Regions from separate parts of the Microbacterium sp. 1.5R genome, predicted to be linked through region 1. Evidence: riboswitches for the same ligand, from Rfam matches in the RefSeq annotation. Region 1 holds a riboswitch; the other holds the start of a gene.

Region 1 (8,287 bases):
GGAGGAACTCGGCAGGAGGCACGTGCACCGCTCGGACTCCCCTGGTGTTCTGCGCCGTGAGCGCCGTGACAGCCGCCATGCCATAGCCCCCGTTCGCGGCGATCGACTTGAGATCGGCCTGGATCCCCGCCCCGCCCGACGGGTCGCTCCCCGCGATGCTGAGCACGCGAGGTGTGCCCGAAGCCCTCCATCGGCTGAGGAATGCCCGGGCCGTCCTCGTCGGATCGACGGCGGCGCAGATGGCGGAGACGACGGCGAGCCCCGCCGCACCCGCATCCCGAAGGCGCTCGATGTCGTCGATTCCCACGCCGCCGATGGCGACGCATGGCAGTGCGGTCCTCGCGGCGAGCGCACCGAAGCCGTGGATTCCCAGGGCCGGCGGGTGATCCGGCTTGGTGGCGGTGGGACGGATCACGCCGACGCCGAGATAGTCGACCGTTCCTGCCGGCAGGGCGGCCACGGCGTCGAGATGCTCCGGCGTGTTCGCCGTCAACCCGATGATCGCCTCGGGTCCCAGCCGCTCGCGTGCCCGCAGCACCGATACGTCGCCCTGGCCGAGGTGCACGCCGTCGACCCGCGCTCCCCTGGCGCGAGCGATCAGCGCCGCCTCGACGCGGTCGTTCACCACGAGCAGTGCACGGCCGTCGATCACCCGAGAGAGCTCGATCAACTGATCGGCGGTCTCGGCATCCGTCGCGCCCTTGTCGCGCAGCTGGACGATGCGCACGCCCCCGTCGACGGCGAGTCGCACCGTCTCCGCGACGCCCCGCGCGCCGCAGAGGGTGGGATCCGTGACGAGATAGAGGGAGAGGTCCGCGATCACAGCGCGTGCTCCTGCACACGCGCGGCGAGGGCGAGGTCCTCCGGCTGCACGGCGGCGAGCGCGTCGAGCAGTGCGACGGCGAAGCTGCCGGGGCCCGGGGCCCGCGCCGCGGCGCGCTCGGCGGCGATCGTGTACACGAGGCTCGCCGCCGAGACGGCGGTGAGCGGATCCGCAGCGGTCGAGCGCGCCGCACCGAGGAACGCCGCCATGACGGCACCCAGCGCGCATCCGCCGCCGGTGACACGGGTGAGCAGTTCATGACCGTTCGCGATGCGGAGCAATCGTGCTCCATCCGTCACCAGGTCGACCGGTCCCGACACCGCGACCACCGCGCCGTGCCGCGAAGCGAGTGCGAGTGCCGCTTCGGCCGCGGCATCGGTCGTGTCCGTCGCATCGACGCCGCGCCCCCCGGCGCTGAGCCCCGCGAGGGCGAGGATCTCCGAGGCGTTCCCCCTGATCGCCGTGGGGCGTGCGTCGGCCAGCTCGTGCGCGAGTGCCGTGCGCACCGGCAGCGCGCCGATCGCGACGGGATCCAGCACCCACGGAGTACCTGCGGCGAGGGCTCCTGCCGCGGCTTCACGGCTCGCCGCACGCTGCTCCGGAGTCGGCGTACCGAGGTTGATCAGCACCCCGGAGGCCACCCCGGCGAACATCCCCGCCTCACCGACGATGTCGACCATCGCCGGCGCCGCGCCGAGGGCGAGCAGCACGTTCGCGGTGAAGCCCGTGACGACGCTGTTGGTGATGCAATGGGTCAAGGGTGGGCTGTCGCGCAGCCCTGTCAGGAGCTCAGCCGCCGAGGTGGCCAAGGTCGATTCGGAATCAGGACGCAGACGATCGCTCAACGCGACATCCCTTCGCTAGTACGAACTAGATCAGGTTCGACGGGTCTGTTCTCAGCCGCGGATGCGGCACCCCGTGTCACTGATCGCAGTCTAGCGAGGCCCCGATCAGTCGATCAGCTGCAACAGCGCGAGTTCGTCGGCGCGAGTGAGCCCTGCCCGCCGGTCCCGATCGACGCCGCGCGCCTGCTCGTCATCGACCACGGCGGCGATCGTCTCGTCGAGCGGACGAAGCCGACCTCCTGCCGCGCGGTAGCGGGCGTTCGACCTGGTCATGAATCCGGTCATCTCGCTCGGCAGCCACAGCGGCAGCGACCGCTCCCCCGCCCAATACGCCACACCGTGCTCGACGAGCCAGGCGTCAGATGCCGCGACCGTGTCTCCCCGGTGCCCCGCACGTCTGCGCACGGCGTCGAGGACCTCGCTCAGCCGATGCCGATCGCCGATCGTGTTGATCACGCCGGTGGCCCCCGTGGTGGCGACGAACTCGGACAGGTCGTCGACGTCGATCACCTGCACGTCGCGCTCCTCGACAGGCGGAAGCAGCACCGGGCCGTCCTCGGCACGCAGAAAAGCGGCAGCCCAATACCCGAAACGATCACTCGGGTCGTCCGCCCCGACGATCAATCCCGGGCGCACGATCAGGGTGCGGTCGCCGAGTGCACGGACAGCGTCCTCGGCGGCCACCTTCTGCCGGCCGTACTCGTCGTCTCCCCTCTCAGCCGGCGGATGCAGCGTCGCCGACTCGTCTGCACCGACCGTCTCCTCGTCGGAGTATGCCGACATCGACGAGACGTACGTCCAGCGGCCCGCTCGCTCACCGAGTGCCGCGACCGCAGCGGAGACGTGGGCCGCGTTCGACGAGACGTCGATCACGTGATCCCACTCCCGACCGGACACCGCATCGTAGGCGTCCCTGGCGTCACGATCGGCCAGCACCAGGCTCGCGCCCTCCGGAGACGGTCGTCCTCCGCGCGCCAGGCACATCACCGTCGCCCCGCTCAGGAGCAGCCGTCTGGCGATGCGGCCGGACAGCCAGCCGGTGCCGCCGAGGATCAGAACATCCGTCATGACCCCATGCCACCATCTTCGCCGCGCGAGGGGAAGGGTCTTCCGCTCAGGGCGGATGCCGGTCAGCTCGTGCGAAGATCCGACAGGCCGGACAGTTCCGGGACCGTCCACGAGGGATCCGGGCGCCAGTCGCGCCATTCGGCGTCGAACGGCCAGTCACCGTGATGGAAGGACTCGATCGCCGCGTCCGCGTGTCGTTCGATCTGCGCGGCCTGCTCAGAGGTGAGACGTCCCTGCTCGACGGCCGCGATCACCTCGTCCTCGTCCTTGAGGTGCACCTGACCGTCCGCCTGGATCTCCACGTCGAGGATGTGATCCGACGAATACGTGTCGCGGTCGGTGCGCAGATGCGCGTTCTCGAGATTCACGTACCACCCGGCGAACTCCCACTCGGGACCGCTCACATCGCTCCAGAACAGCCACACCGACCACGCCACACCGGCCGGAGCGATGCGGAGGATGCCGTTGCCCCACCACTCCTCCACGATCCGGGTACGCGGATCGAGCCACCGACGCTCGAGCGGAACGGTCCGGATGCGCTCGCCCGCCGGAGTGCCCTGCCCCTCCTGAAGCGTGCCCGGAGCGAGCCATGCCACCAGACCGCGTTCATCGTCGCGGACCACCCGCATGGGCGTGATGGTCGACGCATCGCCGGGCTGCCAGCCGGGCTTGCGGTAGTGCCAGGAGATCTGGTCGCCGGGTTCGAGGAACGGCGCTTCACCCATCGGTCGGACACCATCAGGAACCGCCGCGGGAGTGCTGTGGGGCAGGATGCTCATCCCGACACGGTACCTCGCAGGTCCACCGCGCTCAGGTCGGCTCGGCGGCGTCGGCAGCATCTTGAGAGCACACGCGCACGCGGACCGCACCGTTCGAGTGCGGTCCGCGTGCGGGTCGGTTCAGGCGGAGCTTCAGTCGCGCAGGGTCGCGTCGAAGCGCTCAGCTGCGACAGAGACACCCGCGAGCTTCGCCTCTGTCGCCTCGGCTGCGGTGAGCGTGCGGTCGTCCGCGCGGAAGCGCAGCGCGAAGGTGAGACTCTTCTGACCATCCGCGACGCCGTCCCCCCGGTAGTCGTCGACGAGGCGGATCGACTCGAGAAGCGCACCGGCGCCCTCGGTGAGCGCAGCGCGTACGTCGCCCGCCGGCACATCAGCGCCGACCACCAGCGACACGTCCTGTGTCGCAGCGGGGAAGGTCGACAACGAGGCGGCGACCGCACGGTTCCCGCCGAGCGCGATGACCTCGTCGAGGTCGAGCTCGAGCACGATGGCACGACCGGGAAGGTCTGCTCCGGCGGCGACCTCGGGGTGGAGCTCGCCGACGTATCCGATCTCGACGTCGCCGACGGAGAGCACGCCGGTGCGTCCGGGGTGCAGCGCCGCGCGCTGCCCCTGCACCACATCGAGGTCGACTCCGGCTGCAGCCGCGATGACTCTGGCGGCGTCGAGCGCCTCGGAGAGCCCGTAGGGCTCCACGGCGCGTCCCGGCTGCTTGGTCACGACGTTGCCCGTGAACAGCGCCGCGACATGGCGGTGCTGCGGTGGGATCGACGCGTTCAGTTCGGCGAGCGTGTCGTCCGACGGACGCTCGCCGAGCGGCGGCACCTCGTCCGTGCCGTACTCGACACCCGGCTCGGGCAGGAACACGACTCCGGTCTCGAACAGCGCGAGGTCCGTGAGGCCGCGCGAGATGTTGCGGTGCGCGGTCTGCAGAAGCCCGGGGATCAGCGATCGACGCAGGAACGGAGCGGAGCCGTCGAGCGGGTTCGCGAGCCGGATGCTGGGCAGATGCTCTCCCGACGCCGAGCCGTGCAGGTCGTTCTCCGCCTCCGTCGTGAAGGGGAATGAGGGCGTCTCGACGAGACCGGCAGCCGCCAGCGCGTCGGCGACGCGGCGACGACCCTGCTGGTGTGCGGTGAGCCCGCGGCCGGACGGCGGCGTCGGCAGCACCGACGGGATGCGGTCGAGACCGTGGATGCGAGCGACCTCTTCGGCGAGAGACCACTTGTCGGTGAGGTCGGGACGCCAGGTCGGCGGGATCACGGTCCACCCGGCATCCGACCCGGAGACCTCTGCGCCGATGGTCGTGAGCGCGCCGGCGATCTCGTCGTCGGAGTAGTCGACGCCGATGAGCCCCTGCACGAATCCGCGCGGGAGGTCGATGTCCGCGACGAAGACCTCGGCGAACAGAGCGCCACCCTCGTCGGTGAGCGCGCCGCCGGCGAATTCGACCATCAGGTCGGCTGCACGGCGGGCGGCCACGAACGGCACGAGCGGGTCGACACCGCGCTCGAACCGCTTGGATGCCTCGCTGGGCAGCTTGTGACGGCGTGCGGTGCGGGCGATCGTCACGGGGTCGAAGGTCGCGGCCTCGATGAGCACGTTGTGCGTCGTGTCGCTCATCTCGGTCGTGCCGCCGCCCATGACTCCGGCGAGACCGATGGGACCCGATTCGTCGGTGATCAGGAGGTCCTCGACGTGGAGCTTCCGTTCCTGGCCGTCGAGGGTCGTCATCGTCTCACCGGCCGTCGCACGACGCACGGTGATGCCACCGGAGAGCCTGTCGAGGTCGTACCCGTGCAGCGGCTGCCCCAATTCGAGCATCACGTAGTTGGTGATGTCGATCAGGATGCCGAGCGAGCGCATGCCGGCGAGCGACAGCCGCGCGATCATCCACGGCGGGGTCGGCCGCGCGGGGTCGACGTCTCGGACGACGCGCGTGACGAACTCGCTGGCGCCGACGCGGCCGCGTACGGGGGCTGCATCGTCGACGATCGCCGTGTGACCGGCGCCCGGCTGGAGCTCGGTGAAGTCGCGCTCGGCCGGGTCGCGGAACGGTGCTCCGGTCGCGTGGGAGTACTCACGGGCGACACCGCGCAGCGAGAACGCGTACCCGCGGTCGGGCGTGACGTTGATCTCGACCGCGACATCGTCGAGTCCGAGCAGGCTGATGGCGTCTGTGCCGACGGGTGCATCGATACCGAGGTCCGCGAGGACGAGGATGCCGTTGTGTTCGTCGCCGAGCCCCAGCTCACGCGCAGAGGCGATCATGCCGTCGGACACGTGCCCGTAGGTCTTGCGGGCGGCGATCGGGAACGGCCCCGGCAGCACTGCACCGGGAAGCGTCACGACGACCTTGTCACCCGCGACGAAGTTGTGCGCGCCACAGACGATTCCGCGGATTCCGCCGTTCGCCTCACCGACATCGACCTGGCACCAGTTGATCGTCTTGCCGTTGGACTGCGGCTCGGCCTCGAGCGAGACGACCTGTCCGACGACGACGGGACCCGAGATCTCGAAGCGGTGGACGTCCTCCTCCTCGAATCCGACGGTCACGAGCGCTGCGAGGACGTCTTCCGGTGTCGTATCCGCTGCCAGATCGACGTACTCACGCAGCCACGAAAGCGGGACGCGCATCACACCACCATCCCGTACTGCTCGCTGAAACGGACATCGCCCTCTGCCATGTCCCGCATGTCCTGCACATCGCTGCGGAACATGAGTCCCCGCTCGACGCCCATTCCGAACGCGAAGCCGCTGTAGACGTCGGGATCGATCCCCGCCGCGCGGAGCACGTTCGGGTTGATCATGCCGCAGCCGCCCCACTCGATCCAACGGGCGCCGCCCTTGAAGGTGGGGTGCCAGAGGTCGAGCTCGGCCGACGGCTCGGTGAAGGGGAAGAAGTTCGTGCGGAAGCGCGTCTTGGCCTCGGGGCCGAAGAGCTGACGCGCGACGTGGTCGAGCGTTCCCTTGAGATGCGCCATCGAGATGCCCTTGTCGACGACGAGTCCTTCGAACTGGGTGAAGACGGGGAGGTGCGTCGCGTCGAACTCGTCGGTGCGGTACACACGGCCGGGGCAGAGCACGTAGATCGGCACCTCGCGATCGAGCATCGAGCGCACCTGCACGGGGCTCGTGTGCGTGCGCATGACGAGATGGCGCGACGGCGGGTCGACGTAGAAGGTGTCCTGTTCCTGACGGGCGGGGTGGTCGACGTCGAAGTTCAGAGCGTCGAAGTTGAACCACTCGTGCTCGAGCTCGGGTCCTTCCGCGATCTCCCAGCCCATGCCCACGAAGATGTCCGAGATCTGCTCACTCAGCAGGGTCAGCGGGTGCCGGGCGCCGACGCGCGTGCGCGAGGGGATCGCCGTGATGTCCAGCCGCTCGGCCTCGAGGCGCTCAGCGACCTCCGCGGCGGCGAGCTCCTCCTCCTTGGCGGCGAGCGCCTTGGAGACCTGACCGCGGCCCTGTCCGACGAGCTTGCCGAAGGCGGCCTTGTTCTCGGGGGCGACCTGACGCATCGAGGCGTTCAGGACGGCGAGCGGCGATCCGTCGGCGACGTGCGCGGCGCGAGCGGCTTTCAGTTCGGTCGTATCGGCGGCTGCGGCGATCGCTTCGAGCGCGGCCGCCACGGCGGCTTCGACCGCTTCCGGGGTGATTTCGGGAGACTCAGACACGAGACAGGAGTCTACCGGCGCGAGGCGGTCGCCCCGCGCCGGTGGACATCACTTCGGATCGGAGCTGTCCAGCCCGCCTACACCACCGGTGCCGCCGAAGCCGCTGCCCCCGCGCTGCAGCGTGATGAGCTCGGTGTCGGTGCCGTCGCCGTGCTGGCGGGGATCCTCTGCCGCGTGGATCGCCTTCACCTTCGGCGAGCGACGGGTCTGGATCTCGACCCACTTCGCGATGCCCGACAGGATGAGGCACATGACGATGTAGATGCCGCCGATGACGAAGGCCGACTGCAGGATCGGGCGACCCTGCTGCGACGTCAGCTGCTTCGCGTAGTACAGCAGCTCGGGGTAGGTGATGATGAAGCCCAGAGCGGTGTCCTTCATCGTGACGACCAGCTGCGCGACGATCACCGGGAGCATCGCCCGGATCGCCTGCGGCAGGAGGATGAGACGCATCACGCCGCTCTTGCGGAGTCCGATCGCGTAGCCCGCCTCTTTCTGCCCCCGAGGCAGGGACTCGATGCCGGCCCTCAGAACCTCGGCGAGCACGGAGCCGTTGTAGGCCATCAGTGCGATCACGACGGCCCAGTAGGGATCCATCTTGATTCCGACCACGGGGAGCCCGTAGTAGAGCAGCATCATGAACACCAGCACCGGAACGGCACGGAAGAGCTCGGTGACGGCTGTCACGGGGATCCGCACCCACGCGTGCTCGGAGAGCCGCCCGATGGCCAGCACGAAGCCGAGGACGACGCTGAGGACGGCGGCGAGCGCGAAGGCTGCGAGCGTGTTGCCCAGGGCCTTGAAGATACCCATCCACACGTTGGAGAACGTGAACACGTACCACTTCTCCGCCGAGAACTGGCCTGTCTCCACCATGCGGAGCACGATGAAGCCGATGGCGGCCAGGACGAGGACGACGGTGGCGACCGCGATGATCCGGTTGCGGGCGATCGCCCGGGGTCCGGGGACGTCGTACAGTACAGAGCTCATCGCGCGATCCTCCAACGGTTCTCGAGATATCGCTGCAGCCAGCTCAACAGCAGCACCAGGGCGACGAACACGACGGCGACCCAGAGGAGGACCTCCATCGGGTTG
Region 2 (8,287 bases), 990 kb from region 1:
GAGCGCCCGCCAGTCGTCGACGAGCAGGCCCAGCATCCGCATCCCCGCGAGCGCGCCGACGACGAATCGCGCCGGCAGCCTCACCCGCTGCGCCAGGTCGTCGGCGAGGTCGGTGGGGTCGACCGTGATGAAGAGCACCACCGCGGGGAGTCCGATCGCGAGCACGCGCACGGCGGTCGCCGCAGCGAGCGCGAGCGACCCGTCGCTGATGCGCACGACGAGCCACTCGACATGCACGGTGCCGCTGGTCGCGCCGTAGAGAGCGATCGTGACCGCACTGAGCGGCGCCGCGATCCACAGCACCGCGGTGCGGGTCCAGAACTCCTTCGCGCGCAGGCCTGCGAGCACGAGCAGAGGGATCTCGAGCAGCAGGGCGACGGATGCCGACACCACGTCGATCGTCAGCACGAGGGGGAGGGCGATGAGAAGCGCCGCGATGAGTTTCGCGAGGGCCGAGCGCGGGGCGATCGGACCGGATCGTTCGACGCGGGCGGTCAGCGGATCGATCATCGTCCCACCTCGATGCGCCGAGCGTGCAGAGCCTCGAGCACGGTCTCGTCATGACTGATCGCCACGATCGCCGTGCCCTCGTCGCGCAGACGTGCGATCAGGCCGACGAGTTCGGCCCAGGTCGTCGCATCCTGCCCGAAGGTGGGCTCGTCGAGCACCAGCATCCGGGGCCGCGTGGCGAGGGCGGCGGCGACCGTGAGCCGCCGCTTCTCTCCGCCCGACAGGGTGTAGGGATTGGCTGCGGCGAGCGAGGTGAGCCGCAGTCTTTCGAGCAGGTCGTCGACTCGGGAGGCGATCTCGGCGTCCGGCAGCTTCAGCGCCCGCGGTCCGACCGACAGCTCGTCGCGCACGGTCTTGGCGAGCAGCTGGTGCTCGGGCGTCTGCATGACCGACGCGATGCGCGTGAGCAGGGCGCGCGACGACCAGTGAATGGGATCCGGCTTCTCTCCGGCGGCGAGGGGCGGCAGAGCGGCGACCCGACCCTCTTCGGCCGGGATCAATCCCGCGAGCGTGAGCCCGAGCGTCGATTTGCCTGCGCCGTTCGCACCGGTGACCCCGAGCACCTCTCCGGCACGCACATCGACGTCGAACGGACCGGCGACGGCGAGCCCGCGCCTGCGAGACACAGTGAGACCGCGGGCCTCCAGCAGCGTCGCTCCCGGCCGCTGCGCCGGTGCGGGCGGGACGGCGGGCGGGTGCCCGGGAACCCAGACGCCGGATGCCGCGAGCTCCGCGCCCCGAGCGCCGAGGACCGCGTCCGGGCTGCCGTCGGCGAGCACGACCGTTCCATCCGGCTCGGCGCCGAGCACGATCACCCGGGTCACGAGCGGCAGCCAGATGTCGATGCGATGCTCGATGACCACGAGGGTCGCACTCGTCGCATCGAGGGCGGCGGCCACGGCATCCCGTACGTCCCGCACCCCCTCGGGGTCGAGGTTCGCCGTCGGTTCGTCGAGCAGGATGGCACCCGGTCGCATCGCGAGCACGCCGGCGAGGGCGAGGCGCTGCTTCTGACCGCCCGACAGCGCGGCCGTGGATCGATCGAGGGCGACGTCGAGCTCTACGGCGTCCAGCGCCGCGCGCACCCGCTGCCAGATCTCGTCTCGGGGTACGCCGAGGTTCTCGCAGCCGAAGGCGACGTCGTCGCCGACCCTCGCGAGGATCGTCTGCGTATCGGGATCCTGCAGGACCATCCCGACCCGACCCCGGGCGTCGGTGGGCGGCACACCGTCGACGAGCAGCGCACCGTGCGTCTCGCCCTCATCCGCACCGCCGAGCACTCCACCGAACCCCTGGAGCAGCGTCGACTTGCCCGAGCCGGAGGCGCCGAGCAGCAGCACCCGCTCCCCCGGCTCGATGCGCAGGTCGACGTCGCGCACCGCCCAGCGCCGTCGCGTCGCGTACCGCCACCCCCAGCCACGGGCTTCGAGGGTGGCGGGCGTCGTGAGCGAGCTCACACCCGTGCGGTGACCTCGCGGCCGGCGGCGAACCGGCTGAGGGCGCCCGTTGCGGCGAGTCCGCGTGCGATCAGCCACGCCCCGAGTCCGGCGATGACCGCACCCGAGATGGTGGTCGAGACGATGTAGACGCTCGTGAAGAGCGTGTCGGCGCCGGCGTACCAGAGGATGCGGTCGTTGATGCCGCAGGCGAGACCCGCACCGGCACCAGCCAGCATCGCGACAGGCAGCCGCCAGACGCCGTACAGGAAGATCAGGAACACCAGCTCTGCGCCGAGACCCTGTACGAGGCCCGAGACGATCGTGAGCGGGCCCCACGCGTTGCCGACGAGTGCTGAGATGATCGCGGCGACCAGCTCGGTGTACAGAGCGGCACCGGGCTTGCGGATGATCAGGCCGCCGAGCACTCCGGCGATCAGCCAGGGGCCGGCGAGCAGGCCCTGAACACCGGGGAGCAGCGGCGTCAGGATGCTGCTCGGCACCTCGTAGCCGACGTTCCAGAGCAGGAAGATCATCGCGCACGCGACGGCGATGACACTCGCCACGACGATGTCGACGACCCGCCAGCGCCAGAGCTGCGGTCGACCGAGGCCCGTCGACGACTGCGTGGCCGAAGCCGATCCCGTGGTGGATCCGGACGTGGATGTACTCATCTGTGACTCCTCCCTGCGCTGGCATGACCCAGATCAGGTTCGACGGTCGAAGCGCGATTCGCTCCCTCTCAGCCCGGCTCGCCGGACTCCCGTGGTTGTACCCACGATCTTACCCAGAGGCGACACCCCGCGCCCTCTCCCGATGCAGCGACACGGATCCCCGCACGAGTTCGGTACCGTGAGGAGGTGACCGCTCCCGATTCCGCCGAGGCCACCGCCTCCGCCGTTCCTGCGGATGACGACGTGTCTGCGATCTTCACTCCTGAGGCGACTCCCCCCGCGCAGTGGGCGGAGGAAGACAGCGGCGGCACTCCCCTGACGTGGGTCGACCCGGTCGACGTGGCCCAGCACCCGGCGACCGACGCGCTCGATGACGCGCCGGCCGTGGAGAGCGGCGGTGCGCTGCTGACCGGAGCGCACCTGCGCCCGGCGATCGCCCGGCCCGGCGTGCTGGTGCCGCTCGGCGTCCTCGTCGGCTTGCTCGGCACCTACGCCGGATCGGCCATGCTGTGGCCGTTGCACGAGGTCGCGCCGACGGTTCAGGCCGTCGAACTCGCCCCCGTCGCGGCGCCCGCTGCCGCGATCACCTTCCCTGCCCAGGGAAGCGCTGCCGTGGGGATCGGCGGCATCGGCACGACGTCGTCGTCGCTCGACGCTGCGGCGATCGCAAGCGTCACCAAGGTCGTCTCGAGCTTGATGGTGCTCGAGCGGATGCCCCTCGCCGTGGGCGAGCAGGGCCCCGAGTTCTCGTTCACGCGGGCCGACAACCTGGCCTACTGGGACTACCGCCGCTCCGACCAGTCCGCGCTCGACGTGCCCGTGGGGGGCACTCTCACCGAGTTCCAGCTCCTCCAGGGAACGCTGCTCGGATCGGCCAACAACTACATCGACCGGCTCTCCGCGGAGATCTGGGGTTCCCCGTCGTCGTTCACCGCCGCAGCAGCTGTGTGGCTGCGCGACCGTGGTCTCGACGACATCACGATCATCACTCCGTCGGGCTTCGACGACCGCAACCGGGCCACACCCGAGTCGCTCGTCGCGTTGGCCGAGATCGCGATGCAGAACCCCGTCTTCGCCGGCATCGTCGGAACTCCGTCGGTCGATCTTCCGGGTGCGGGCACGGTGGTGAACACGAACGGGATGCTGGCGGACCCCGGCGTCGTCGGCGTCAAGACCGGCACGCTCGGCGACAGCTGGAACCTGTTGACCGCGAAGGTCGTCACCGTCGACGACACGACTGTGCATCTGTACGCGTCGGTTCTCGGTCAGGCCGACGACGCGCAGCGCCTCACGGAGACCCGTTCGCTGTTCACGCAGGTCGAGACGGCGCTGGAGCAGCAGACTCCCGCCGTCGCCGAGGGCACGGTCGTCGGCACCGTCACCACGGCGTGGGGCGCGAGCACCGATGTCGTCACGGATGCGGATGCCGATGTGGTTCTGTGGAACGGCGCCGTCGCCGAGGCCTCGACGGACTTCTCACTCGGCGACAACCGCGAAGCGGGCGACGAGGTCGGCACGATGACGAGCGTCGGGCCGTTGAACACGGTGACGACGTCGCTGTCGCTCGCCGACGATGTCGATGGCCCGAGCCCGTGGTGGCGGCTGACCCACCCCCTCGAACTCCTCGGCATCACGGCCGACCAGCGCTGACGCGTCGTCCCTCCAGCGAAAGCCCGATGGATGCAGAACGCCTCGCCGCCCGGGATTCGGGAGGCGAGGCGTTCTGTCACTTCAGGGGCTCTGTCGCTTCAGGCGCTCTGGCGCTTCAGGCGCTCTGTCGCTTCAGGCGCGTGAGGAGCCTCCGGCATCCGGCCGTTCGACCACTGCCTGCGCGGCCGCTGCCTCGGCGGCGGGAGTCTGCGCCCCCACCGAGACCCCGACCTGTGCCGACGCAGCCGCGTCTTCGGCGTCGCCGCTCATGACGACCGGAGTCGAGCCGGTGAGCGCGTCCTCTGCGTCGATGTCGGTCGCCGCCTGTTCGAACTGCGACTGGTAGAGGCGCCAGTAGGCGCCCTGCGCGGCGATGAGCTCGTCGTGCGTGCCCTTCTCGACGATGTCTCCGTGCTCCATCACGAGGATGAGGTCGGCATCGCGGATGGTCGACAGGCGGTGCGCGATCACAAACGACGTGCGTCCCTGTCGAAGCGCCGCCATCGCGTGCTGCAGCAGCAGCTCGGTGCGGGTGTCGACCGCCGACGTGGCCTCATCGAGGATCAGGATCGACGGCTGGGCCACGAACGCTCGCGCGATCGTGATCAGCTGTCGCTCGCCCGCCGAGACGTTCGACGCGTCTTCGTCGAGCACGGTGTCGTAGCCCTCGGGGAGGGCATGCACGAAGCGATCCACATAGGTCGCCTTCGCCGCTTCGAGAACCTCGTCGTCGGTCGCGGTCGAGCGTCCGTACCGGATGTTCTCGCGGATGCTCCCGGCGAACAGCCACGGGTCCTGCAGGACCATGCCGGTGCGAGAGCGCAGCTGGTCACGCGTGACCTCGGAGATGTCCTGACCGTCGAGCAGGATGCGCCCGCCGTTCAGTTCGTAGAACCGCATGATGAGGTTGACGAGAGTGGTCTTGCCCGCTCCCGTCGGGCCGACGATCGCGACCGTCTGACCGGGCTCGACCCGGAACGAGAGGTCGGTGATCAGCGGACGGTCGGGAGTGTACGAGAACGCGACGTTCTCGAACTCCACGACGCCCTTGCCGTCGGCGAGCTTCGGAGCATCCGCGTCGTCCGCTTCCTGCTCTTCGGTGTCGAGGAGCTCGAACACCCGCTCGGCCGATGCCGTGCCGGACTGCACGACGGCCGCCATTCCACCGAGCTCGGACAGCGGCTGCGTGAACTGCTGCGAGTACTGGATGAACGCCTGCACGTCTCCGAGACGCAGCTGCCCGTTGGCGACCATGAGACCGCCGAGCACCGCGATGCCCACGTAGGTGAGGCTGCCGACGAAGGTCATCGCCGGCATGATGATGCCGGAGAGGAACTGCGCCTTGAAGCTGGCCTGGAACAGCTCCTCGTTCTCGCCCTGGAACTTCTCCAGCGCGTCCTGCTCGCGACCGAAGACCTTGACCAGCGCGTGACCGGAGAAGGCCTCTTCGACGCGAGCGTTCAGACGCCCGACCTTGCGCCACTGGGTGCTGAACGCCTTCTGCGAGCGAGGACCGATGACGCCGAAGATCACACCCATGAGCGGGAGCGCCACGAGCGCGACGAGAGCGAGCTGCCAGGAGATCGAGAACATCAGGACCAGCACGCCCACGACCGTGAGTACGGCCGTGATCGCGCCGGACAGCGACTGCTGCATGGTCTGGGTGATGTTGTCGATGTCGTTGGTCACGCGCGAGATCAGATCACCGCGCTGCACCTTGTCGAAGTACGACAGGGGCAGACGGTTGATCTTCGCCTCGACCTGCTCGCGCAGACGCCACATGGTGCGGACCATGATGACGTTGATGACGTAACCCTGGATCCAACTGAGGAAGGCGGCGGTGACATAGATCGCCAGCACGGCGATGATGATCCACCGCAGCGCGTCGAAGTCGACACCGTCACCGACACGGAAGGCGCCGAGGGCCTCGACCTGGTTGGCGAAGTCGTCCTGCCCTCCCTGGCGGAGTGCCGCGACGACATCCTCCTGCGGAGTGCCGGCGGGGAACCCGGGGAAGTCCCCGTTCGCCTGCGCGAGCTGCACGGAGATGAAGCCCTTGTAGATGAGGTTCGTGGCCTCACCGAGCACCTTCGGCGCCGCGACCGTGAGCACGACGCCGACGGCGCCGGCGATCGACACCAGGATGAACCAGACGGCCGACGGCTTGAGCAGCCCGATCATCCGGCTGAAGCTCTTGCCGAAGTTGTCGGCCTTTCCGGGAGCGACGCTGTCCCAGCCGCCGCCGTCCTGGCGCGCCTTCTCGGCGAGCTCGGCCTCGTACTTCTCTTCGTCTGTCAGCTCCGGCTCGACCGCAGTGGTCGTGTCCGCCGCCTTGGCCGCGCGACCGCGGCGGGTCCGGGGAGCGTCCTGCTCGCTCATGCGTCCACCCCCAGCTGCGATTCGACGATCTCTCGGTAGGTCGTGCTGGTCTCGAGAAGCTCCTCGTGCGTGCCGACGCCGACCATGGTGCCCCCTTCGAGGACGACGATGCGGTCCGCATCGGTGATGGATGAGACGCGCTGTGCGACCACGATCTTGGTCACGTGCGGCAGTTCACGCCACAGCGCCTGCCTCAGTCGGGCGTCGGTGGTGAGGTCGAGCGCGGAGAACGAGTCGTCGAAGACCAGGATCTGCGGCTGACGGACGATCGCGCGGGCGATCGCCAGGCGCTGACGCTGACCGCCCGAGACGTTGGTGCCGCCCTGGGTGATCCTCGAGTCGAGCCCCTGGGGCATCTCCTCGACGAAGTCGCGTCCCTGAGCGATCTCCAGCGCATGCCAGAGCTCTTCGTCGGTCGCGTCCTCGCGGCCGTACCGGAGGTTCGAGGCCACCGTTCCGGTGAAGAGGAACGGACGCTGCGGAACGAGGCCGATGGTCGCCCACAGCGACTCGACGTCGGCATCGCGCACATCGGCGCCGCCGACGAAGACGGCTCCGCCGGAGACGTCGAAGAGTCGTGGGATCAACGACACGAGGGTCGTCTTGCCGGCACCGGTCGATCCGACGATCGCCACCGTCTCGCCGGGCTCGGCCGCGAAGCTGATGCCCTTGAGAACGGGAGAGTCGGCGCCCGGGTAGGTGAACTCGACGCCGTCGAAGGCGACCGAACCGGGTGTCGGGAAGTCGGTCACGCCGTCGGCCGGCCGCACCATGCTCGACTGCGTCTCGAGCACCTCGCCGATGCGCTCGGCCGACACTGCCGCGCGCGGGATCATGATCGCCATGAAGCTGGCCATGATGACGCCGCCCATGATCTGGCCGATGTACTGCATGAAGGCGAAGATCGTGCCGACCTGCACCGTGCCACTGTTGACCTCGATGCCGCCGAACCACACGACCGCCACGATCGTGACGTTGAGGATGAGCATGAACAGCGGGAACAGCAGGACGAACAGCGAGCCGACCTTGCGGCCGACCACCATGATGTCGGTGTTGGCACCGCGGAAGCGCTCTTCTTCGATGCCCTCTCGGACGAAGGCACGGACCACGCGCACGCCGGTGAGCTGCTCGCGCAGCACGCGGTTCACGGTGTCGAGCTTTCCCTGATAGCTGCGGAACAGCGGAACCATGCGGCTGACGACGAGACCGGCGACGATCAGCAGCAGCGGGACGGACACGGCGATGAGCCAGCTCAGGCCGATGTTCGTCTGCACGGCGAAGATGATGCCGCCGATCGCGAGCAGCGGCGCGGTGACGAGCATCGTCGCGCCCATCATCGCGAGCATCTGCACCTGCTGCACGTCGTTCGTGTTGCGCGTGATGAGCGAGCCGGCGCCGAACTGCGACACCTCTCGCTCGGAGAATCCGCTGACCTTGGCGAAGACGTCGGCACGGATGTCGCGCCCCGCACCCATCGACGCGCGAGCCGCGAAGTAGGTCGCGATGACCGACGCGATGATCTGGCCGAGCGAGACGGCGAGCATGAAGAGCCCGGTGCGCCAGATGTAGGCGGTGTCGGACTGGGCCACGCCCTTGTTGATGATGTCTTCGTTCAGGCGCGGGAGGTAGAGGGTGGCC

Evidence for each region. Region 1 has a riboswitch for thiamine pyrophosphate ahead of thiM (hydroxyethylthiazole kinase). Riboswitches for the same ligand answer to the same signal wherever they lie in the genome.
Region 2: linked by a shared signal. The riboswitch ahead of BMW26_RS17965 (ECF transporter S component) and the one ahead of thiM (hydroxyethylthiazole kinase) in region 1 are both predicted to bind thiamine pyrophosphate.

The regions. Positions count from the first base shown of each region.
Region 1 covers NZ_CP018151.1:2,314,269-2,322,555, forward strand. Annotated here, with positions in the region: gene thiD (bifunctional hydroxymethylpyrimidine kinase/phosphomethylpyrimidine kinase) at 1-823, opposite strand, end outside; gene thiM (hydroxyethylthiazole kinase) at 820-1,668, opposite strand; TPP riboswitch at 1,659-1,752, opposite strand; gene BMW26_RS11065 (NAD-dependent epimerase/dehydratase family protein) at 1,774-2,736, opposite strand; gene BMW26_RS11070 (DUF402 domain-containing protein) at 2,799-3,515, opposite strand; gene pheT (phenylalanine--tRNA ligase subunit beta) at 3,648-6,152, opposite strand; gene pheS (phenylalanine--tRNA ligase subunit alpha) at 6,152-7,192, opposite strand; gene BMW26_RS11085 (amino acid ABC transporter permease) at 7,241-8,182, opposite strand; gene BMW26_RS11090 (amino acid ABC transporter permease) at 8,179-8,287, opposite strand, start outside.
Region 2 covers NZ_CP018151.1:3,300,409-3,308,695, forward strand. Annotated here, with positions in the region: gene BMW26_RS15775 (energy-coupling factor transporter transmembrane component T family protein) at 1-510, opposite strand, end outside; gene BMW26_RS17810 (ABC transporter ATP-binding protein) at 507-1,967, opposite strand; gene BMW26_RS17965 (ECF transporter S component) at 1,964-2,620, opposite strand; TPP riboswitch at 2,614-2,723, opposite strand; gene BMW26_RS15790 (D-alanyl-D-alanine carboxypeptidase family protein) at 2,807-4,270, shown strand; gene BMW26_RS15795 (ABC transporter ATP-binding protein) at 4,403-6,649, opposite strand; gene BMW26_RS15800 (ABC transporter ATP-binding protein) at 6,646-8,287, opposite strand, start outside.